One region of the Peribacillus sp. TH14 genome, then DNA from elsewhere that is predicted to be linked to it. Evidence: riboswitches for the same ligand, from Rfam matches in the RefSeq annotation. Region 1 holds a riboswitch; each other region holds the start of a gene.

Region 1 (6,177 bases):
CGGGTTCTCACTATACTCTTGGTACAAGTTTTCAAGTCCTAGCATACGCAGTCGTTTGTTGGCGATGTACTCGATGTACTCGTTGAATTCTTCCAAGTCGAGATCTGCTTTGGTTTGGATATCCTCAAGCATATACTCAGACCATTCTTTTTCAAGTTCAACTGCTCTTTCAATCGTTGTATAGATGAACTTCGTGTTTTCTTCATTATTTAACTCCGGGTATTCATACATCAAGATTTGTACGAGCATTCCGATGAAATCGAAGTGAACCATTTCATCGCGATGTATATAGGAAATCATTGTAGCCGAACCAGTCATTAGGTTTTGACGCCCTAAGTTGTAATAGAAGGCGAATGCCAGGTAGAAATAAATACCTTCGAGGTTCGTGGAATGGATGAGAGCTTCAAATAAGTGTTGAGGACTAGGATCGTCCACAAACGTTTGATAGGCGTCCACAATCGGTTGATTCCGCTTTATCACTTCAGGGTGTTCTTTAATGCGGTCGAAAAGTTGTTTTTGCTTGCCTACCGGAATCAAGGAAGCAAGGATATAGGAATAAGATTCATTATGAATAGATTCCTGCTGGGCCATGTTGGCCAGGATCGCTTTTGCTGCCGGGTCTTTGATGTAACGAAGGATTTCCACTAAAGTCGGCGTTTGAAGGCTGTCCATTCCTGCAATCATTGTAAGGATATCAAGGAAAGCATCCTGGATATCTTCATCTAATTCGCCCCACTGCTTTTTATCCTGAATCATGTTCACGCTCGAAGGCTTCCAAAAGTTATTGATGAGTTGTGTATACGTATCATAGAATTTTTCATACTGAATATCGTTCCAAAGGAGAAAGCCTGAAGCTTCCCCTTTGAATACGCCCGTTGCTTTAGTTGGATGCGTAGGTTCGAGCATCCGGATTTTTTTGATATGATTGGTCATTCGTAAAACTCCTTTAAAAATAGATTACTGATTTGATCGTTAACTTGAGCAACTTTCGCAGGCATTATCATATTCAGATGAAGTGGAACGAACATAATATGTTGATTTCAATCCGCTTTCCCATGCTGTTAAATGGATATCCAATAGAACTTTAGCCTTGATTGTGTTGTGGACATACAGGTTAAAGCTGATAGCTTGGTCAATATGACGCTGACGGGCTGCATTTTGTCTGATGCTTTCCAGTTGGTCCAAGTTAAATCGTGTTTTTTTATAATATTCATACGTATTAGGCGTCAATCCGGGTGCTGTCACTTTGAATTTGAAGTTTTTCTTTTCTTCATAAAATTCAATTTCATATAAGGGATCGATTCCATCAGTGGAGTTACCGATTTTAGCCGTTGATGAATTAGGTGCAATGGCCATTAAATATCCATTACGGGTACCGTGTAGCTGCACATTTTCTTTTAAATCCATCCATTTTTCATCGGTATAGTCACGAAGTTCGAAATATTGGCCTGTATGCCAATCAGATCCTTCAAAATATGGGTACGTTCCTTTTTCCTTAGCCAATTCATTAGACGCTTTGATTGTTAAGTAAGCAATTTTTTCGTATAAAGTATCAGCATATTGAACGGCCTCATCTGATTCCCAATATATATTCTGGGTGGCAAGTAAATGATGCCATCCAAATGTTCCTAAGCCAATTGCCCGGTAACGCTTGTTTGAGATGGATGCTTGCTTGACCGGAAGACTGTTCACATCAATGACGTTATCGAGCATGCGGATCTGAATCGGAATCAATCTTTCTAATACATCGCTACTTACCGCGCGAGGCAGGTTAATGGAAGAAAGGTTACATACAACGAAATCGCCGCTTTTACGAACTACAACTACATCGCCATCTTCAGTTTCGTATTCATCCGTGATCGTTGAAGGGCTTAAGTTTTGAGCAATCTCTGTGCAAAGGTTGGAACAATAAATCATTCCTTTATGTTTATTAGGATTCTTACGGTTCACTTCATCACGGTAGAACATATACGGTACGCCTTCTTCTAGCTGAGAAATCATAATGCTCTTCATAATGTCCATCGCGTTGATTTTTTCAAAGCTATAGCTAGGAAGTGTGCCATTTTCCGCAGCCTCCACAGCGAGAGCGTAATGATTTCTGAAGCTTCCTTCGCCTTTTTTCTCGTCATAAAAATCTTCGAGTGAGAATCCAAGGGTTTGCTTTACGGTATGTGGGTCGAAAAGATACCATTCTTTCCGATCGCGTACGGCTTCCATGAACAGATCAGGAATACATACACCTGTAAAAATATCATGAGCTTTCAACCGGTCATCACCGTTTTGTGTCTTTAAGTCAAGGAAACTCATGATATCTTTATGCCAGGCATCCAAATAAATCGCGATTGCCCCTTTACGCTGGCCCAATTGATCGACGCTGACAGCAGTCTGGTTAAACAAACGGATCCAAGGGGTCGTGCCTGAACTGTTTCCAGAAAAACCACGGATATCAGAGCCAAGTGAGCGGATTTTACCGACATAAAGTCCTACACCACCGCCGAATTTAGATACTTTAGCGGCATCGTAGTTGGATAGATAAATGCCATCAATAGAATCTTCAATCGCGTCAATAAAGCATGAACTTAACTGACCGTGAGTTTTTCCTGCGTTTGATAGGGTAGGTGTCGCGACGGTCATATACAGATTGGACATCGCCCAGTATGCCTCTTTGACAAGTTGCAGGCGGTGTTCTGTTTTTTCCATTCTCATAATTTCCATAGCGATGATCATGAAGCGCTCCTGAGGCAGTTCGTAGACCTTGTCTTTTTTCGGACGGGCTAGGTAGCGGTCGTTTAATAAGTAGATACCGATATAAGAAAATAGTTTATCTTTTTCCGGATCGATCACTAAGCCTAATTCTTCAATTTCTTCTTTGGAGTAAGAGTCGAGTAGTTCGGGTTTATAAATTGGGTAGCGTTCCCCCTCTTGCTGTTGAGAGAGTCCTGCGATTAATTCATAGAACGGTCCGTAGCTCACGCCCTCATAACCGCGATTCGCTTGTGCATCCCTGTACATCGTATTCAAAAGTTCTGCCGCAGCAACAAACGTCCAATCTGGAGCATCTATGTCTACACTTTCGAGAGCAAGCTGGATCAGTTTTTTTGAAGTTTGTTCTTCTGTTGAGTCACTTTTACGATCTAGCCATTTTGTAAAACGCTTTTTGAACTTTTCCATATCTAGCCGGCCTTCGAATTCCTTGGATAACATCTCAAGCTGGATAGAACTTGTTTCTGTGTCATTTTTCACTATAGTAGAGTTATATGTTTGAGTCATGAATAATCCTCCTTGTAAACTTCCATTAAATAAAAAAATCCGCCCAATAAATTGAGCGGATCAAACGATAGAATAAAAGAGCCATGAAAAAATAGCCGTTATACTATCGTTTCATCATCTCAATCCCCGAAGAATAAGAAACGTGAAAAATCCAGGCAGGTCTCCTGACTCATGATCATCCTACTTTGAGTTCTTCCCGTATAAAGAGCTATACAGTGGTTTTCTCATTTCGTCACATTTACAGTTGCGGGGACAGTTCCGGGTTTACACCGGATTCCCTTTTCAGCCATCACTGGCACCTTGGATTACAAATAATTCTATATATAGTTATGTGTGTTGTTTTTAATATCAATATCTAGTATTTCTGCTTATATTATCGTAATCCATATGAGACGATAATTCAACTAATATATTTGATAAAAACCAATCCTTATCTATTGACAAAGTGAGGGGAGAGGGAAAAAGAGTGAAAGAATTAATAGGAAAATGGGAAATTCAAACGCTGAATGTAAGAGATTTTATGTTAAAATAAAGTGTATAGTAAAGGTGGCTCTCCCTTATTGTAATGATGGGGGTTCCCAGAAAAATATTTATTAAAAAGGAGAAATAATCTTGGAAAAAGTATTAGTTTTTGGACATAAAAACCCAGATACAGACACAATTTGTTCAGCTATCGCTTATGCGGATCTGAAAAAACAACTAGGTATCAATGCTGAACCTGTTCGTCTTGGTGAAGTGAATGGTGAAACTCAATATGCATTAGACCAATTCAAATTCGAAGCTCCTCGTCTTGTAGAAAAAGTGGCAGGCGAAGCGGATGGTGTGATTTTAGTCGATCACAACGAACGCCAGCAAAGTGCAGAAGACATTGACCAAGTCCGTGTTTTAGAAGTTATCGACCACCACCGTATCGCTAACTTTGAAACAAGTGATCCTTTATATTACCGCGCAGAACCAGTTGGTTGCACGGCAACTATTTTAAATAAAATCTATAAAGAAAACGGTATTGAAGTGCCTAAAGCAATCGCAGGTCTAATGCTATCTGCCATCATTTCCGATTCTTTATTGTTCAAATCTCCAACCTGCACAGAGCAAGATGTTGCAGCAGCAATGGAATTAGCGGAGATTGCCGGAGTAAATGCTGAAACATATGGCTTAGAAATGTTAAAAGCAGGCGCTGACCTGAGCGACAAAACAATTGCCCAGCTAATTACTCTTGATGCAAAAGAATTCTCTATGGGAACTGCGAAAGTGGTGATTGCTCAAGTCAATGCTGTGGATCCGAACGAAGTTCTTGCAAAACAAGCTGAATTAGAAGCAGCTATTGAAGCTGTTATTGCTACGAAAGAATTAGATTTATTCTTATTCGTTGTAACGGATATTTTAACAAATGATTCTGTTGCCTTGGCTCTTGGGAAATCAACGGAAGCAGTTGAAAAAGCGTATAACGTTACATTGAGCAACAACATTGCCGTCTTAGAAGGCGTTGTATCACGTAAAAAACAAATCGTGCCGGTTTTAACGGACATATTCAGTAAATAAAGATGTGAAAAGGGTGCTCTGAATACTTCGAGCACCCTTTTTATGTAATATTGTGAGGGTCAACAAATTTCAATCATGTCTATAAAAAAGGACTCAAACAAGCCATTTAAATGACGTTTGAGTCTTTTTTTTAATTCAAGGCTTCCTTCTCTTTTTCATAGGCGATAATAATTAGTTCTTTATTTGCGTCTTGGCCTAGCTTGCTTTCAAAGCTTCTTAGTTCATTCAGTAAATCTTGTGACAGGTTTGCTGCCGTATAATCCTGCTCGGATATCATACTTTTTGCTCCTTCCATCTAGATATATTTCATGTTATCTATTTTGTCGGTTTAAAAAGTTTCTATTCAGCAAAATTTAAACTTAAGATATTTTACTATCATAAGTGGCGAGCTTTTCAAGCAATTGGGAACTTTCATGATCGAGACCAAGCACCTGAACAGATTTACCATTTAGCCGATATTTATGGACAACCTTATCAACTGCGCCGACTGCAGAAGCATCCCATATTTTTGAATGGGAAAAATCAATGGTGATAGAATCAGCCTTTTCATTTACATCGAACTTGGAAACAAAGTCCTGAACCGAGGCGAAAAATAATTGTCCGGTAGTACGATAAATAATTTTCTTAGCCTGAATGTCCTCTGTTTTTTCAACCGACACTTTAGAAATTTTAGCCGAGAAGAAAATCATGCTCAAGAGAACGCCGGCAAATACGCCTTTTGATAAATCATGCGTATAAAGAACAATGATGACAGTTACAATCATCACAGCTGCATCCGTCTTAGGAGCTAGTCTGAGCCTCTTCAAGGAAGACCAGTCGAATGTTCCTATTGAAACCATAATCATGACTGCAACAAGGGCTGCCATTGGAATTTTAATAAGGACGTCATTCAGTATCACGATTAAAACCATCAAAAAAGCCCCGGCAACAAATGTTGAAAGCCGACCTCTGCCGCCAGACTTAATGTTAATTCCAGATTGACCAATCATTGCGCATCCTGCCATACCGCCGAAACACCCGGCGATAATATTTGCAATGCCCTGGCCTTTGGCTTCCCTATTTTTGTTGCTATCTGTATCGGTCATCTCATCGACAATTTGAGCCGTCAATAATGATTCAAGCAACCCGACAAATGCAAGTGCTATGGAATAAGGAAAAATGATAGCCAATGTTTCAAATGTAAAAGGAATATCTGGAAGCATGAACATTGGAAGTGCCTCGGTCAATTGCCCCATATCCCCAACAGTACGCACAGTGGCCCCTGTTGTAACTGCTACAATAGTCATGAATATGATAGCGACCAGTGGTGAAGGAATGATTTTGGTGATGCGTGGAAAAAGATAGATGATTGCAAGTGAAACTGCC
Region 2 (6,177 bases), 120 kb from region 1:
ATTATTATTTTGGAATATTACAAGTTTTCTAATATAATCTATATTATTTGTAAATTCACATATTGTCAATCGTTTCTGTAATTTTAGAATAACTTTCTGGTGATTTAATTAATTTTTTTATGGTAAATCTAGAATTGGATAATCATACCTTTTGGAATCGGGGTATTGTCACCATTGATCGTTAATGGTCGGAAAGCCATACTTTTTTATGATATTTGTAAGATAGGCTTCGTTCTTTTTAGCAGCTTGTCGATTTTTTTTAATAATTACGTGAAGTTTTTGTCAGGAAAGTATTGTTTCAAAGTCTGTATCATGAATGCTTTAGCTTTTTTATCAACCAAGGTAATATTGACAGTTATTCAGCGTTAATGATTAGCCGTGAATTTTTTTATCGTCCAAACTTAAATAGGGAGTACCCTTTATTAACAACTTCCTTTTAACCGAAGCCAGATTTTTGCTGTTTCTTTTCTTAGTTGCATAATAGAATACCTTAAATCAATGACTATGGTTTCAAACAGTGCCTTGATTCTACCGGAAAATATACAATGGGTCTTTGCTAGGAAAAATACTATTTGCTTGTCAAAAGTATGGGGGGATATTACATTTATTGTAATGAACAAGGGGGAAATAGGATATTAAACTATTTTTATACAATTGATGAGGAGGGAAGCCATGCTAGAGATTAAGACGATAAATGATGTGGTTTGTGTACAAGGGACCCCTGAAGGAATAAAGTCGGGGATGAGTGTATATGTTTTTTTAATAGACGGCCTCTTGATTGATACGGGAGCCCAAATTTTATTGGAAGAACTTATCCCTTTCTATGAATCAGCCGACTTCGATTTAGTGGCGCTAACGCATTATCATGAGGACCATACTGGCGGTGCTTCCTGGATACAGGAACATAGAAAAGTTCCAATTTATATTCATCCGATGTCGATTGATGTATGTGCGAAGGATGCTGAATATCCTGATTATCGCAAAACTTTTTGGGGAAGGAGAGATGGCTTCAAAGCTGAGCCGTTGGGGAGGACTGTTCATTCCCGTACCCAAACGTGGGAGCCAATCTTTACCCCAGGTCATGCTAAGGACCATATGGTGTATTTGAATCACAGTAATGGCATGCTGTTTTCAGGTGACCTATTCGTTACACCGAAAACGAAGCTTGTTTTACGGGAAGAATCTGTCCCTGTTATCATCGATTCTATAAATAGATTACTTCAATATGATTTTGGAGAGGTTTTTTGTTGTCATGCCGGTCATGTCCCTAATGGGAAGGAAATGTTTCAAAGAAAGCTCGACTATTTGGAAAACCTGCGTGGTGAAATTTTACGATTACATAATCAAGGCTTGGCAGTTCATGAAATCCAGCAAATTGTTTTGCCGAATCAATATCCGCTTATCGAGATATCTGGCCACGAATGGGATTCGGAGCATATTATCACATCGATATTAAAAGAAAAGATATTGATTAATAAGATTAATAAGGATAATGGAGCGAAATACTAATTAGTGATTTTGTGTAATGGAAGAGGTGTTAATCAATTTCCTTTTGAACACAGAAGCACGCATTGTAATTTAAGGGATAATTTGATACATTTAAACTGAAAATTAAATACGTCTAGAAAAAGGTGCAGATAATATATTGAAGATTATCTGCTTAAAAGGGAAGTCCGGTTAGAATCCGGCGCTGTCCCGCAACTGTATATGAGAGCGATTCGAGTAATGCCACTGTCTTCTGCAAAAGGGGATGGGAAGGTTCGAAAAGCGATGATCATGAGCCAGGATACCTGCCTATTTTTAGCACAGCATCATAAACCTACGAGGATAGGAGGTGTTAAGTGCGAGAATTGACAAGAGCATGTTTTTCATTTTTTGAAAAATGGAAAATTCATGTTTGTTTTTTGTTATGTTTTCTTTTGCACTCTAACAACTTCTAATCGGGAAGTTGTTTTTTTTATTTTTTAGATGTAATCAGTTATAATAGTCGATTTTTTAACAAAATTATAAGGAAATCTCGTCTCTCTATGGAACAGGAGAAAAGTTTTCTTTATGAACAAAATTTAAGGGGGATAATGCATGTTTGGAACAGTTAGATACTTTACGGATTTTTTAAAGGCTCAGATTATGTATAATTTTTCTGGGGAAAAAATGATTTCTTTAAGCGAAAATCATACAAGGTTGAACAAGGAAATTAATGTGAAGGCAAAAAATTCAAAAGAAAAAGTAGAGTATTTACTTAATCTTGAAAAGGCTTATGGAATAATTAATAAGGAAATGTTCGGTCAAAAGGAGGAGTTGACAGTTTTATAAAAAGGAGCCACCTAAAGGAGGCTCCGGACACTAATTATTTATTCTTGTTTGGCTCGGTTTCATCATAAAAATCATGGGCTTCTTCAATGTTCTGAAGGTCAGCAGCTGCATAAACATTCCCGCCGGCCAGCCCTTCATTGATGTAACGGTCGATGTCTAAGAAAGCAGAGTTCTTGCCTTCATATTCGGTATCCTTCAAAAATGTGAATTCTTCTTTATCCAAAAGAAATCCCTCCTAACCTTTTTTATAGTGTAGGCAAAAGAGGGCTTTTTATTCTGAGTAAGTCCTCATGAATGAAATGAGGAGTTTAGCACTAACTTATTCATATACATGATAGACCATTAAGTCATGTATGATGCTTTTGAGATTAGCTTCGTCTGTTTCTGAAGGGGGATTGGCAGTCCATTCGATGGACCCGTCTTTATGGTATAAGGCTTTGACGGCCTGCTTGTTAAAGTAAAAGGAAATTTTCCATCCTGGTAAATTTTTATGTAATGGTGTCCATTGAAAATGAGTAATCATATGTATAACCTCCATATAAGCTGTCTCTCATTTCATTATAATGGAAAACGGCAGATGGAGGTTATTTTCTCGTTTGATTTAATAAAGTTAATTCAATAAACAGGTTTTTCAAATGCAAGAGTCGGCTTGCTTCAATTTCTTCTTCATCAAATTGCATGGGTTTAGAGTTTACTTCGTAAATGAAGAGTGATCCTGTTGAATCTTCGCCAATATCAATAGAGAATTCCCCGAGAAAGCCGAATTTCTTCGAAAGAATCAGACCGCACTTTTGAGCAATGTACGCCAACTTCCGGTTTAAATTCCTCGATTGCAAGTTTTTGTAAGGGAAAAGTTTCCCGCCTCTTGGAGTATGGGTTGTGATTTCCTGGGTTTGTGACATCCGTACAGCCTTACCAGTAATTTTATAGAACCCATTTTCATAATGAACGAGAACTCGGTAATCATAACGATGTCCATTCAGTTTCTTTGGTATAACCGCTCGTTGGGCGAGATAGGCTCTTCTCATCAGTAGCAATTTTTTATGCTCCCAAAATGAGGAGAAATTTGGGAAGGATTCACTATGTTTTAGGCTATTAAACTGAAGAGTTTCATCAGGATTCTCTATTAGTGTGTAAATACCTTTCCCTTGGCTTCCTTTAGATGGTTTTAGGTAAATATGTCTGTGGGATTTTAAAAAAGCCCTCAGTCCATCGCAATCACCTAGGATAATTGTTGATGGAAGATGGTTGGTGAGGGAGCCATCTTCCATTAATGCTTCATACATCATATATTTATCTAAAAAACAAGGATTGAAAAGGTTCATATCATGATCTTGAAAGTAGTTGATAAGCCGTTGAAAATCCTCTGATGCCTCGAAGCCCCTTGAGGGAATTCGGTTATAAACTATATCGGGAAGCGGCATCTTAACCTCGATCCATTTGTTTGAAATGGAGGAAAAAAGGAAGCCTTTTACAGGGATGGAATGAAAGGTCTCAACCGTAAATACAAACACTAAAATCCCATGTTCCAACAAATATAGTGATAAATCCTGAAAAAGGGTCAAGTTTCCCCCTATTCCTGATTCCTTTTTGGGATTTGAAGAAGTTAAAATTCCGACGACGAGCATCCGGCTACCTGGAAAAATAGAAATAGGAATAAGTGTTTGATTATTTTGATTCTGTTTATAGTGTATTTCCTCTTTTTCCGCGCCGGCGAATAGTTGCATGCTTTCTTGGTCGTGGTACCAGCTTTCAGTTGGAATATCGTAAAAAATATTCATCTATGCACACCGACAGCATTTGTAATGGTTTGTTCCGTAAGATAAATAGCATAATCAAGGCTGAGCTTTCTTGTTAGCAGCTCGAACTCTTTGAGTTTTGGATGGGAAAAGATTGAACGTCCTGGTTTAGAATTAGCTTCAAACATCCAAACTTGCCCTTTTTTATCTAATCCAAAATCAAAACCGATTTCTGCAATGATGCCATCTAAGTGCTCTTCAATACTTTCACTTAATATTAGGGCGGCTTCCGATAGCTTTCGTTCGACTTCTTTCGCCTCATCATCATCACCATATAGCTCGGCAATCGTCTTGATGACACCTCCGCTTTTAATGTGGGTAGTAACGCTTCCAGCGCCGGCTATTTTTGCGGCGATTGCAGTTACCTGCCAAATTCCCTTGCTGTCCTTGTTCGTATGCACTCGGAAATCTACAGGTCGTTTTGAAGAACGAATTAATGGTATGCCCTGCTGCACAATGAGATTTTCAAGCGGTCGATTATGAAAGATGTGTTTAACAATGGATTCTAAAGTAGAAAACTTTTGCAATTTATTTTCCTGAGCATCATTTTTATAACGACAATAGTAGACATTTTCATGTTTATCATAAAGAATTTGGTGAATTCCAAGCCCAAGGCTGCCATGAATAGGCTTTATATAAACTTGGCGGTAATGAGAAAGCAGGGTTTCTACGACGGACAGAGATTGAAAAGGATACGTTTCCGGTAAAAAAGGAAGTGCCCGCTCATCCGCACATAACCGTTCATTTATATCCCATTTATTAAAAAAACCTGGATTGTACCAAGGAATTGTATACTCTTTTTGGAATTTCTGTTTCACTTCCTTAGGGCCATCCCGGTTTTCCGTCAAACGGTTAGGGAGCCGGTCATAGATGACATTTGGAAAAGGAAATTCGTTAATATTCCAGTCATCGTTCTCATAGACATAGCCCTTGATTGTTTCTTTTTCCCAATTGATTACATTTTCACCGAAAACAAAAGGGATACAGCCTGTTGTTTGGCTCAGAGAAAGGAGTTTTGAAAAAAAATCTGAACGTTCCCCGAGCGGTTTGTTTGAAATGCCGGTAAAACCTGATGAAAATATCCCGACGACTGGCCCAATATGAATGCTCTTACCGTATATAAATAGATGTAGAGGCATATCGACCTGAGTAAATATTAAAGATTCCGCGAGACTTTCTGACAGGACGATTGTTTGCTTGATTGCAGGATTTTGTTTAACAATGGCAGGACATGAATGCTGGCCAAAATATATTAATTCAATCTCTGCCAAATCTCCAAGCTCTGATGGATAGAAGAGAACGTTGCCGGGAGTATCGGCAATCTCGGCAGGATAAGTCTTTCTCACTCTCTATTCACCTGCTTTCTGAAGATGATCGGCTAAAAATTGGCTATATTGGAACGGTGCGCGATGGATATCCTTCATCGATTCAGGTTGAAGTGTTTGGATGATTTTCCTACCTGGTTTTGAGTTAATATCCATTATCCATATTTGCCCTTTTTTATCAATGCCTAGGTCGATTCCTAGCTCAAATAGCCTTTCAAAAACGGCTTCGGTTTCGACAGGTAAGGTACGGAGGATATGCTGGATTTTTTGTTCGGCAGCAATTGGAATAGATTCAGGATTTTTTTTGATGAAAGCCTCGAGCGAAATAGCTTCCCCACCAGTGGCTAAATTGGACGTGATTCCATCTTGTTGTCCCAGGCGAATGCCTCTGCCGCGTTCCATCCACTGATTTTTTTCGTTTTTTTGAAGTAAAATTCGTAAATCGAACGGTTCCTTTTTCTGGTTGCAAAGTTCTAAATAAGGCTGACAAAGGTAACTATATCGATTTAATAAATGCTGCAGCCATTTGTTCAGTTGAGATTTAGAGTCAAATTTACGGTCGTATTTGGTGCCCTTTTTTGTCATGGACACCAATGTGCCGCCTTCGGTTTTTGTGAGAAGATAGATTCCCGTACCACCTGCTCCAAACTCTGGTTTGATAATAATTTTATCCAGACGTTCCAAATGCCCGCTGATTTCTTCAGGTGTGGTAACTTGAACGGTTTCTGGAAAAAATGCCT
Region 3 (6,177 bases), 790 kb from region 1:
CTTTCAATGAAGTTCTCACATTGCTTTAAAAGGTATGTGAATACCTGTGTTCTTAAAACAGCCATACGGCTGTTTTTTTGCTACATACCTAGAAAGGTTTTAAGAATTCCTAAAAGAAGGGCGACTGCTAAGACCCATATAAAGAATTTTTTATACATGATCATTACCTCGAATTTTTTATGATTAGATTGCATTCATCTTAGCATAAAGATGAAAGAAGAGCAGGTGGTTCGTTATTTGCAAAGGGAGACCTTAAAAGAGAAATATAAGGGATTAGCGATGGAGGGCAGCTGCTCCAGGAGAGTGTGTGGTTGTAGTGATGGACTTAGGGAAGCAGAGGTAAAAAAGGAAAGGATGATCCAAGAACTTTGGAACATCCTTCTTTCGCATTATTTAAATAAGTCTGGATAAATGGTCTTTGCTGCGAGTTCTACAGCTTCACCAATCCTTGGCCCAGGACGTGACATAATATTTTCATCAAGTAGATAGACTTGATCATTTTTCACGGCGTTGATATCTTCCCAGCCTTTACGGGATTTAATTTCATCAACAGCATCATCTGCAAAGGTAGCAGTTGTAATGATAGCATTAGGGTTTCGTTTGACAATTTCTTCATCTGAAACTTTAACCCAGCCTTTTTGGTCGGCAAAGATGTTTTCAATGCCTGCAGTTTTTAGAATTTCTTGTTGGAAGGTTTCCGCTCCTGTTGTATAGATTTCTGGAGCTGGACTAATTTCAAAATAGGTTTGTTCCTTTTCATCTAATGTTTCAATTTTTTCCTCAACACTTGTAATTTGGGTTTGGATATCTTTCACCAATTCTTCGCCTTTTTCAGCTACGCCCATGACTTCAGCAATTTGCCCAATATCCCCATATACATCATCAAAATTTGTCGCGGATTTAATAATGAATACTGGGATTCCAGCATCTTCAAGTGGTTTCATCGTCGTTTCATCACCAATGGTATAAGCAATAATGGCATCTGGTTTTAAGGAAATAATTTTCTCTGCATTGATATTCACCGAATCGGAAACATGTTCAATATCCTTTGCTTCTTCTGGATAATTATCGAAGTCGGTCACGCCAACGACCTTATCTCCCAGCCCTAGTTCAAATAAAATTTCTGTATTACTTGGTTGAAGTGAAACTACTGTTTCCGGAACTTTATCAAATTTTATTTTCTTTCCAGTATCATCGGTAACGGTATAGGCTTTGACTTCTTCTGTCTTATTAGTGTCTTTCTTTTCCTTTGCCGTCTGGTCATCCGTTACTCCACATCCGGTAAGGAAAAGGGCAAGTATCAAGGTGGAAATCCAACTAAATCGTATGCTTCTCTTCATTATTTATTCCTCCGTTTTCTTCTTCATGGGTTTGGTTGGGTATGATTTACTGATAAAAGGAATCTCCTCAATACCATGTTGCTTATTGACGTAGACAGCCATCACGAATAGAACATTTGCAAGCAAATGGGCGTAATCAAAGAGAATTTCAGGGATTTCTATTTCTAAACTAACCTTGTGTAAAGCACGGACCGACTTTTTGGCTTCACTGCGGCAAGTATGCAGAACACAGGCGGCGGTTGAACCTTGCGGAAGCACGAATGTCTCAATATGCTCTTTAACTTCTGCGACATAATGGTCGTAGATGGCACTTAGACGTTTCAGATCATTGTCGGTAATGGCCAATTTCCCACGGACTGAACCATTTAAATGATAAGCCATCGGCAACAATTCCATTAAATCTCGGTATACATCCGGAACATCCTTTGTAAGCGAGGCGGCCAAGCCAATTTGTGTCGTCAAAGAGTCGGTACGTATTTCATAATCGACGGTAGACTCGGATTCGCGCATGTATGGATAGCATAAAAAACGAAAATCCTTTTTTGCCATAACTCTTCCTCCTCTTCATAGTTAGATGAATCACCTCAGTATCGCTTTTCTCAGCAAAAGAAAAAGCCGACCAAGGGCATTGGTCGGCATCAATCACCTATGTATCTGTAACAGAAAAAGATGGAAGATTGCCGTACAATCCTCCTATCTTCCGAAGAGCATAATACGATAAAAAAGGCAGGTCTCCTGGCCCGTGCGTCATTTTACTCTAAGAACCTTCCCATTTGAACAGGATGAATGGTTATCGATGTGAATCTTTATCCTCAAACAGTGGTATTTATCTTATTTCATTAGCACTTACAGTTGCGGAAACAGCTTCGGTTTTACACCAAATTCCCTATTAAGCTGACAAGTCAGCACCTTTTTCTGCAAGGTTTATATTCACTTAGCAACAGTTTACCATACCTTTTTCCTAAAGCAGTATGAATATTTTTAGAGAAATTCGTTTATGGTTTGCGAATTATCTAGTAAACTTACAATGTAAGGTTTAATTGGATGTTAATGTAAAACGCATATCGAGTATAAAGAATATATAATAGGTGTTATATAAGAGTAATAGGGTAATCTCAGGAGGTAGAGTATGATTTATAAGCAGGTAAATCAAAAACTGGAAAAGATTTTAGGGAATATTGAAAAAGTGATTATTGGAAAACGAGATATAGCAGAACTGAGCATCGTAGCACTTCTTTCTGGGGGGCATGTTTTATTGGAGGATGTTCCTGGTGTAGGTAAGACTGTCATGGTCAGAGCACTGGCAAGATCGATAGGCGCAAACTTTAAGCGTATACAATTCACACCTGATTTACTACCTTCAGATGTAACGGGTGTTTCAATTTTCAATCCAAAGGAACAAGAATTTATTTTTAGACCAGGACCAATCATGGGCCATATTATTTTAGCCGATGAGATAAACCGGACCTCGCCGAAAACACAATCTGCCTTGCTTGAAGCAATGGAAGAGGCAAGTGTGACGGTTGATGGGGTTACAAGGGGATTGGAGAAACCCTTTTTCGTTATGGCAACACAAAATCCCATTGAGTACGAAGGAACATACCCACTTCCAGAGGCGCAATTGGATCGTTTTCTATTAAAAATGAAAATGGGCTATCCGGGTGTTGACGAAGAAATTGAGGTTTTGCATCGAGCTCAATATGCCGCACCACTTGAAGAGTTAGAATCTGTGATTACTTTAGAGGAATTAATAGCTTTACAGGAAGAGGCTAAAGCAGTGATAGTGGATGACACGATAAAGCGGTATATTGTTAATTTGGCTAATCGATCTCGTACGCATGAGAGAGTATATTTAGGGGTGAGTCCACGTGGATCGATTGCATTGATGAAGGCGGCCCAAGCTTATGCACTTTTGCAGGGCAGAGATTATGTTCTACCGGATGATGTGCAATATTTAGTACCGTTCGTGTTTGCCCACAGACTTATCCTGAAGCCAGAAGCGAATTATGAGGGAGTGGATGCTGGCATGGTGATTCACGAGATTGTCGCGACGATTCAAGTGCCTGTGAAGAGAGCTGTGACCTAATGCGGAACTTGATCAGCATCTTAAAGGAAAACATGAGTGTGATTGGCTTGTTATTACTTATAGCGATTTCCTTTTCTTTTGCGATGTTTCAAGGCGGTTTTGTCAGTTGGTTTATTTTTTATACATTTTTGCCGTTCGCTGTGTACTCTACGATTCTACTTTTTTATCCGATTAATAACATTATCGTTGAGAGAAAGGTCAGTAAAAGAGAATGCCGAGCAGGCGATTCTGTAGAAATAGCTTTAACTGTTACCCGTAAAAACAGGCTGCCTCTTTTATATTTGATGGTAGAGGAAGAGTTGCCGAAGGAATTGGAAAATAGGGGGATGCAAAGAAAAACACTTGTCTTTCCTGGTTTCAGGCATACATTCAGTATGACATATACTTTGAACAATTTGCCACGGGGTGAGCATACATTTCAAACAATCCGTTTCAGGACAGGAGACTTTTTTGGCGTCTTTGAAAAGGAAGCGACATATAGTTCACCTTTAAAAATCACTGTTTTCCCTTCATATCATGAGCTTACCTACAGAGATCTTGAGCGTGTATTCAATCAGGGACAAGTGGGATCAACAAAAAAAACACAGCGAGAACAATCAGTAGTATCTGGAGTTAGAGAGTATCAGCCAGGTGATCAGTTATCCTGGATTAACTGGAAGGCAACGGCTAGAACAAGTGAAATCATGACAAAGGAATTTGAAGTTCAGAAAAACCGTGATGTGTTTATCATACTTGATAATCAGGAATCGCTTTTCTTCGAAGAAGCAATTGTAATGACGGCTTCCTTTGTACATGCCATGTTAAAAAAAGGCATAGAGATTGGTTTCGCTAGTACGGGATCGAGGCAAATCTTACCGACTGGAGGAGGCAATAACCAGAAACGAAAGATTTTTTACCGCCTTGCTAAAGAAAAACCGAGTAGGATAACCACTTGGAACGGGATCATAAGGAAGGAAATTCTGCCGGCCAACGCAGCTGTGATTTTCATTGTCTCGGAATTAACATTAGAAAAGGTAGAAGTATTGAGTGCATTCCGCGCTAATCAAGGATTAACGTTGTTTTGTGTGAAAAACCCAGCAGACTTTACAGATGAGGAAAAAAAATCAAGAGCCGCAGCAGTATCACGGGGAATAAAGGTTTGCTTTCTTGAACAGGGGTATCTGCAACACGACAGACGAGAGGTGATGATGAAATGAATGTTTCAACCCCCTTGTTGGAAAAGTGGATGCATGTTCTTCTGTATACCTTTGGTCTGTTGTTGATCACAGAATGGTTAAGGCCTGTTGAGAGACTCACGGATACAGGGAATATTGTTGTTTTTGTTCTGTTTGTGATTTTTTCCCTACTACTGCATTATTTCCACTTCCATTGGCTAATCCGCTGTACCCTCTTAAGTGTTTATATAATGATTTCAGTACAGTTTCTTCATTCGAAAACCGCTTTATTTGAATTTTCATGGTTTAAAGGCAATCTGCTTGATTTTACAGCCAATCTATCAAATATATACGATGGCAAATGGGAGTTACTTTCAAATCCATTTCGAACTTTTCTATTTTTCTTGCTTCTTTGGCTTGTGACATATTTGATTCATTACTGGGTGATGGTGAAGCAAAGTATCTTTTTCTTTTTTATGTTAACGGTGATTTTTATATCGATACTTGATACATTTACTCCCTATGATGGTGATAAGGCAATGATAAGAATCATCATAATTGGTTTTGCAATGCTCGGTCTGCTGGCCTTGATGAGTCTGTCCATTCAGGAGCAGCTTAGGTTTTCAAGGGCTCCTATCAAGAAATGGATCTTGATCCTAACGGTGATGATTTTGATAAGTGTCCTTTTCGGTTTTGGTGCCCCTAAGTTCTCTCCACAATGGCGGGATCCAGTTCCGTATATTACTTCTTATTCAGATAAAGTGATGAAAGAAGATAGTAGTTCCACAGACAAAAGGGTGGGGTATGATGAAGATGATTCGGAACTTGGCGGATCGATAGAGCCAGATAGTTCTATTGTCTTTTATAACAATGCTCCTGCAGGTCATTACTGGAAAGTGGAGAACAAAGATGTCTATACTGGAAAAGGATGGGTTTCCTTAGAGGGAATAGACTTTTTTACTTTTTCTAACGGCCAGGAAATGACTTCGTTAAATACTTACGATATTCCGGAGATAGTAAAAGCAGATGAAATGTCAGCGAGAGTATCCATGATGGAATTGTATTCTCATATTCTTCATCCGCAGTCAGGTTATTTAAAAAAGGTCAAGGGTAAAAAAGGAAAAGAGTTCAAGTTTTATAAGGATATGGACAAAATCATATCCGAAAAGGAAGACGGCGAAAGCCTTCTATTGAAAGAATATGAAATGACCTATGATATGCCGAGGTTTGATATGGCTAAGCTAAGGAAGGTCACAGAGCCGGATGAAACGATGGGTGTCTTAATGGATAAAAATACTCAGCTTCCAGAGGGCTTACCTAATCGAATATATGAATTGGCATCGCAGCTTACAATTAATGAAACAAATTGGTACGATAAAGCGAAAGCCATTGAAAATTATTTTGATGGTCCTGATTTTGTTTATTCAAAGGATGATGTTGCGTATCCGGAGGCAAATCAAGATTATGTCGATCAATTTTTATTCGAGACCCAGATTGGATATTGCGACAACTATTCAACTGCAATGGTCGTCTTACTACGTGCCGCCAATATACCGGCTAGGTGGGTAAAGGGTTATACTGAAGGAGAAAAATCAAT
Region 4 (6,177 bases), 4.4 Mb from region 1:
TCGTCGTTTCCAGAAGCTAGTCTGCTTCCATGTCCTACGAATAATACTGCTTTCATTTGTTATCCCCCTCTTGATTAGTCTTCACAAGGCGCAGGCTCTATTTTTATTTTGGGAGCAATGTCTTGATATAAATAGCCCTGTATCTTTTTCGCCCGTTTGAAATATTTAAATAGTCGTTCATTAGGATGAGCATTTTGTTTATATTCGTTGACAATGTTTGTAATTAATTCAACTAGTTGATCCGGTTCAATTCCTTCTGCAACTGGTTGACCAGGATGAGCCGTTCTGCCAACAGGTTTCGCTCCAAGGAATAAATCAAATTTCCCTTTTCGGAAAACGATCCCTATATCATCCATCACTGCACTATAACAAGCCATTCCACACCCATTAAAACCAATGTTCAGTTCCTTAGGCATATCAATCCCACCAAGCACCCTCTGTATTTCATCCGCGTAAGGAATGGATTCCACTTTTTCACCATCACAGAAATCACAGGCTTTTAAAGTCAATACATCCCCAATTGGCGATAATAAAAAGTTTGCTGATTGCAATTTTCCAGTAATAACTTCTGGATCTGTTGTAGGAATCTTTAAAACGATTTTATGATTTGGCGTGTATTCCATCGTTCCCTTTTCTCCAACAACTTCTGCAAGTGTCATCATTTGTTTCGGAGTAAATTGCTTGTTCGCCACACCTGGGCTAACGGCAAGCTCGAATACCGACTCAATTTTTTGCTGAACAATCGGCGTAATTGATTGCTGAACTGTTTGACCCTTAACTCTTGTGAGTGCTTCCATTGCCACTTCAAAAGAAGTGCTCTTTTTTTCTGGTGCTTTTGTAAGCAATCCAACTCCGCCAGTCGACTCGGTGTACGCTTCCTGCATAGAACCTGTTTCTTGATCTAATGCCCAAGGTTCTGCTTCTTTTTGCAAGCGTTGATGCGGCTTCAATGGTTGCTTTTCCGAATTCAATGTATACTTTCTTTGATATCCACGTGGCGTGATGATTTTGTCATCATATAAAAAGGAAGATGAATTTCCAATAATGACGGTTGTTAGCATCCCTATATCGTGATTTAACATGTCTTTCAAATTGGTTATCACAATATCCTGACGATCGCGATAAGCACTTTTTACCAATCCGACAGGTGTTTCGGGCGAGCGGTAACGCAGTAAAATGTTCTGTGTTTCAACAATTTGCCTTGTCCGTCTACCGCTTCGAGGATTATAAAGTGCAATGACAAAGTCAGCCATTGCTGCAGCCTCCACTCTTTTGGCAATCAGATCCCAAGGCGTTAAGTGGTCACTGAGGCTGATGGTACAGGAATCATGCATGACAGGTGCACCAAGTAAAGACGCACATGAATTGATGGCAGAAATACCAGGAACGATTTCAATGGCTACTCCCGTTTCTTCTTTCCAGCCTTTTTCAATCAATACTTCATAAACCAGCCCTGCCATTCCGTATACCCCTGCATCACCACTCGAAATTACAGCCACTTTCTTTCCCAACTCCGCCTGTTTCACTGCTTCTTGTGCACGTGATACTTCTTCAGTCATACCTGTACTTATAATCGTTTGATCTGTAAGAAGGCCCTGTATGAGTTCCACATATGTTTTGTAACCAATGATGAAGTCACTTTCTTGAAGGGCTTCTACAGCACGTTTGGTAATATGTTCAAAATTCCCTGGTCCAAAGCCAACGACAAATAATTTACCGTTTGTACTCATTTAGACATCTCCTTTTACAACTTGTCTTTTGAAATTCCTGTTTGAGCTGGAAAATCTGGATTAGGAGTCATTTCTCCATTAGTAAATTGGTAAATCATCTGTGGAATGAACTTCTCATCATCGAGATTACGGACAATCTCTCGTCCAAAATCAGGTGAATCCACTCGATACCATGTCCCTTGAGGATAAGCAATCACAACGCAGGCATCCTTACACCTTCCGTTACAGCGAGTTCTAGTAGTATGAATTTTTTGATTCAGACCTTGTGAAGTAATTTCATCACGAATTGCTTGCGTTATTTCTTCGCCACCTTTTTTCATGCAACTGCTGCCGTTACAAATCAAAAGATGCGAATTTGTGCCTTTTAAGTTCCAAGTTGTCATCTTCTTCCTCCTAAATCTGAGAAAAGGCAAAATAAAAAACCTTAACTGTTAGAGTTAAGGTTTTAAAAAAACTATATGAAAAGGGAGCCTCCAGCAAGCAAAGTGAAACTCTCAAAATCTCCATAGTCCTTCTACCTTTCCCTCCGAAAAGTATCACACAATTTTAAAAGCAGGTTTCCTGGCTTACGCTTCAATTTACTTTTGTCCCTTCCCAGCTCTAGGCCAGTGGTTATCGACAATTTCATCAGCGTTACAGTAGCGGGGGCTGCATCGGATTCTCACCGATTTCCCTATTATCCCTTGCGTGTTCATACAAGAGCACTTTTAAATTGAAATATTTGGTTTTATAATAATATATTTCTAGTTAACTTTATCTATCATATAACAACTTTTTTAAAATTCAATAGTTTATTCCGACTGTTTTGAAAAGTTTAATGGTGAAAATCCAGCTTAATGCCTATCCTCACTGCGATTTTATCCTTCTCAAAAAAAATATGAATAGAGTGTAGATGGAATCATTGCTTTATGGTACAATAAACGAGAATTTTCAAAAAATTACATAAGTTTTATGGTGCTAGATTCCTCGGAATTTAGCTTAATAGGGAAGTCGGTGTAAATCCGGCGCGGTCCCGCCACTGTAAAGGGAAGTCCTAATACGTAATGAATAATCCACTGTCAAACGCGATGGGAAGGATGTATGAGGATGATGATCCAGAGCCAGGAGACCTGCCATGAAGCGTGAAACTGTTTACAACCTACGAGGATGGGTGTGCGGATCAGGCAGCTAAGCTAATATTTGTATTATGCTGCAAACTTACTGTTCATTACGCACTTCTTTCTTTTTGAGAGAAGTGCTTTTTATGTTGCCCGCCACTTCTCTTCTCAGCTTTAATCATTAAAAATAAAAGCGTTGAAAGGAGAAAAAATGAAAAAAGCCAATTGGAAAATACTTTATTTTGTCATTTTACTACTTTTCGTACCAAAGAAAGCAATGGCAATGCATATTATGGAGGGCTTCTTACCGATCGAATGGGCGATATTCTGGTGGGCTGTGACACTTCCATTTTTAATCTTGGGTTACCGTTCTATTAGGTCTAAAGTGAAGGAAAACCCAGAAACAAAAATGATGCTGGGTCTGTCCGGCGCATTCGTTTTTATTTTATCAGCCCTAAAAATCCCTTCCGTTACAGGAAGCTCTTCACACCCTACCGGCGTCGGTTTAGGTTCAATCTTGTTTGGGCCACTGGCCATGAGTGTCGTCGGTTCTATTGTTCTGTTATTTCAAGCTGTATTACTAGCTCATGGAGGACTAACTACGCTAGGAGCCAATGCCTTTTCCATGGCTGTTTGCGGGCCGTTCATTGCTTATTTTGTATTCAAAGGCGCTACTAAATTAGGTTGGTCCTTCTCTCTTGCTGTTTTCTTAGCAGCAGCTTTCGGAGATTTGGGCACCTATGTGATAACTTCTGTACAACTTGCTTTAGCTTTCCCATCGGAGGTAGGTGGATTCATGGCCTCATTCACTAAATTTTCAGGAATCTTTGCCCTTACCCAAATACCTTTAGCAATCAGTGAAGGTTTATTGACAGTCGTTGTCATGAATTTCTTGAAGAAATACAATCTAGGCGAATTGAAATTACTGCGAGTGTTATCTAAGGAGGCTCGTTAGCATGAAAAAAAGTTTATTGTTGCTTTTTCTAGTCGTCATACTTGCTATAATTCCGTTAATCACCCAACAAGGAACAGAATTTGGTGGAGCTGATGGAGTGGCGGAAGAAGCCATCACTAAAATCCAACCAGAATATAAGCCTTGGTTCAACAGTATCTGGGAGCCGCCAGGTGCAGAAACCGAAAGCTTATTGTTTGCTCTCCAAGCCGCGATTGGCGCCGGATTCATAGGATACTTCATCGGCGTTATGCGACAAAAAAATAAACAGTCCGTTCAAGAAAAGGACGAACAGGCAAAACATGTTACTCATAGATAAATACGCCTATTTCAACCGGCTAAAGCATGTACATCCTTTAGAGAAAATGATTTTTGCCCTCTCCCTTTTGTTGTTTTCTTTAGCAGTGAGGGATACGACCGTCTCACTCATCACCTTTACCGTGATGAGTGCTTTTATCATTTTCGGGGCAAAAATCCCAATCTCTTATTATCTAAAATTACTCTTATTACCTGGATTTTTTGTACTATCAGGTACAATTACCATCCTTTTTTCATTCGCAAGTAAATTCACTTCGATACCAAATGTATGGTGGTCCTGGAATTTCGGTAGCTGGCAAATATTTATCAGCGAAGACAGTATAAAAACGGTAATTGGTCTAATCGTTGTTGTATTAAGCAGTATCAGCTGTTTATATTTCCTAACCTTAACTACTCCCATCACAGTTATACTATATGTATTGCGTAAGCTGAAACTGCCTTCATTGCTGATTGATTTAATCGAATTAACTTATCGCTTCATCTTTATTTTTTTAGATACAGCTATGGCCATTCATCAATCACAGTCATCACGGCTTGGGTATAGTTCAGTGAGGAAGGGAATTCGATCTCTCGGGTTACTCATATCTTCCCTGTTTTTAGGAGTGTTTCAGCGCTCTGAACAATTAACGATGGCAATGAACGCAAGAGGGTATCAAGAGAATATTTCATTTATCGATGACTCTTACACTTATTCCTCTCGTAATTGGCTGATTACCATTGTAACTCTAGTAAGCTTATTCTTTATTTATAGATATATATAAATTGGGGGCAGTTCGATAATGGAAGAACATATTTTTAATATAGATGGCCTCACCCATCAATTCGCAGATGGGACGTTCGCATTAAAAGATCTTTCTCTTACTATTCAACAAGGTAAAAAAATTGCTTTATTAGGCAATAACGGTGCCGGTAAGTCAACTTTATTCCAACATTTAAACGGTCTATTAAAGCCAACAACAGGATCCATCAAATTTAAGGGAAAGAAATTAAAATATGACAGAAAAACATTATTACTATTACGAAAACAGATTGGAATCGTTTTTCAAGACCCGGATTCACAACTTTTTTCCGCTAATGTTCAACAGGATATATCGTTTGGACCGATGAACTTAGGTTGGGAAAGAGATGTCGTGCGGGAGAAAGTTGAATGGGCGATGGCCCAAACAGAAGTAACAGAATTGAAAGATAAGCCCACCCATTTTTTGAGCTTAGGACAAAAGAAGCGTGTTGCCATAGCTGGTGTGTTAGCCATGGAACCCGAAGTCTGGATCCTAGATGAGCCTACGGCGGGATTGGATTCTTATTTTTCCAAACAGATTATGGCTCTTTTGGATAACATCCATCTCCCTGATAAAACAATCATTTTATCAACCCATGATGTTAACTTAGCCTATCAATGGGCTGACGAAATCATTGTCATGAACGATGGAAAGGTCATATATCAAGGAGATCCTGTCACTATTTTTCATCATGAAGACCTTTTGTATCAAGCACATTTAGAAAAACCATGGATATTTGAAATGTTTCAATCACTTATTCAATCAAAGATATTCACAGAAAAAGACCCTGCCCCTAGAACGAAAGAAGAATTACTTCAAAAAATGGAGATTGAAAAGGTTAATTAAGAAGCAACCCCTAGCCTGTTTCATTAGGTCAAAACAAACTAGGGGATAAAATGGAGATATTCTTCACTATCCAGGTAATTGAGTCGGTACCCCAATACCTGGATAGTTTTAACCTCAGAGAAACACAAGTAGCTGCAAAGTATCACTCTTGAAAGCTCATGCAATGCCCTGGTATTTATCCCTAATTATTTTATTGGCTTTCTTCTTCAGCCTCTTCCCCTTTTATCTCTATATTCTTTCCGTCTACATCATCAACTATAGATTGCATTTCACCTTCCGTATAGGTATCCGAAACTTGCTCGTGGGTTTTAGCAAGCCCATAGGACAATGTATCCTTTCGTTTATAATCACTGACGTCATAAATTCTTCCAGCTATATCTAAAGAATCCTTTTTTGATTCCTTGCTATCCATAGAATTCACTCCTTATTTCGAATTATTTTTATCTTGCCTATTT

The links. A riboswitch is a leader RNA that binds a small molecule or an ion and turns the genes downstream of it on or off. The one in region 1 is predicted to bind cobalamin.
Region 2: another riboswitch for cobalamin. It lies ahead of JFU50_RS03880 (hypothetical protein); the one in region 1 lies ahead of JFU50_RS04410 (ribonucleoside-diphosphate reductase subunit alpha).
Region 3: another riboswitch for cobalamin. It lies ahead of JFU50_RS08095 (hypothetical protein); the one in region 1 lies ahead of JFU50_RS04410 (ribonucleoside-diphosphate reductase subunit alpha).
Region 4: another riboswitch for cobalamin. It lies ahead of JFU50_RS25565 ((2Fe-2S) ferredoxin domain-containing protein); the one in region 1 lies ahead of JFU50_RS04410 (ribonucleoside-diphosphate reductase subunit alpha).

Annotation. Positions count from the first base shown of each region.
Region 1 covers NZ_JAEKEK010000001.1:877,345-883,521, reverse strand. Annotated here, with positions in the region: gene JFU50_RS04415 (ribonucleotide-diphosphate reductase subunit beta) at 1-933, opposite strand, end outside; gene JFU50_RS04410 (ribonucleoside-diphosphate reductase subunit alpha) at 973-3,270, opposite strand; cobalamin riboswitch at 3,408-3,588, opposite strand; gene JFU50_RS04405 (manganese-dependent inorganic pyrophosphatase) at 3,883-4,812, shown strand; gene JFU50_RS04400 (hypothetical protein) at 4,943-5,089, opposite strand; gene JFU50_RS04395 (SulP family inorganic anion transporter) at 5,172-6,177, opposite strand, start outside.
Region 2 covers NZ_JAEKEK010000001.1:760,963-767,139, reverse strand. Annotated here, with positions in the region: gene JFU50_RS03885 (MBL fold metallo-hydrolase) at 673-1,509, shown strand; cobalamin riboswitch at 1,613-1,812, shown strand; gene JFU50_RS03880 (hypothetical protein) at 2,080-2,313, shown strand; gene JFU50_RS03875 (hypothetical protein) at 2,348-2,536, opposite strand; gene JFU50_RS03870 (YheE family protein) at 2,633-2,836, opposite strand; gene JFU50_RS03865 (YheC/YheD family endospore coat-associated protein) at 2,898-4,094, opposite strand; gene JFU50_RS03860 (YheC/YheD family protein) at 4,091-5,458, opposite strand; gene JFU50_RS03855 (YheC/YheD family endospore coat-associated protein) at 5,462-6,177, opposite strand, start outside.
Region 3 covers NZ_JAEKEK010000001.1:1,667,683-1,673,859, reverse strand. Annotated here, with positions in the region: gene JFU50_RS30420 (hypothetical protein) at 211-411, shown strand; gene JFU50_RS08100 (ABC transporter substrate-binding protein) at 390-1,340, opposite strand; gene JFU50_RS08095 (hypothetical protein) at 1,344-1,850, opposite strand; cobalamin riboswitch at 2,049-2,268, opposite strand; gene JFU50_RS08090 (AAA family ATPase) at 2,470-3,426, shown strand; gene JFU50_RS08085 (DUF58 domain-containing protein) at 3,426-4,622, shown strand; gene JFU50_RS08080 (DUF4129 domain-containing transglutaminase family protein) at 4,619-6,177, shown strand, end outside.
Region 4 covers NZ_JAEKEK010000001.1:5,305,083-5,311,259, forward strand. Annotated here, with positions in the region: gene JFU50_RS25555 (sirohydrochlorin chelatase) at 1-56, opposite strand, end outside; gene cobJ (precorrin-3B C(17)-methyltransferase) at 75-1,730, opposite strand; gene JFU50_RS25565 ((2Fe-2S) ferredoxin domain-containing protein) at 1,745-2,113, opposite strand; cobalamin riboswitch at 2,265-2,454, opposite strand; cobalamin riboswitch at 2,666-2,861, shown strand; gene JFU50_RS25570 (energy-coupling factor ABC transporter permease) at 3,039-3,782, shown strand; gene JFU50_RS25575 (energy-coupling factor ABC transporter substrate-binding protein) at 3,784-4,098, shown strand; gene cbiQ (cobalt ECF transporter T component CbiQ) at 4,082-4,858, shown strand; gene JFU50_RS25585 (energy-coupling factor ABC transporter ATP-binding protein) at 4,877-5,722, shown strand; gene JFU50_RS25590 (YozQ family protein) at 5,913-6,134, opposite strand.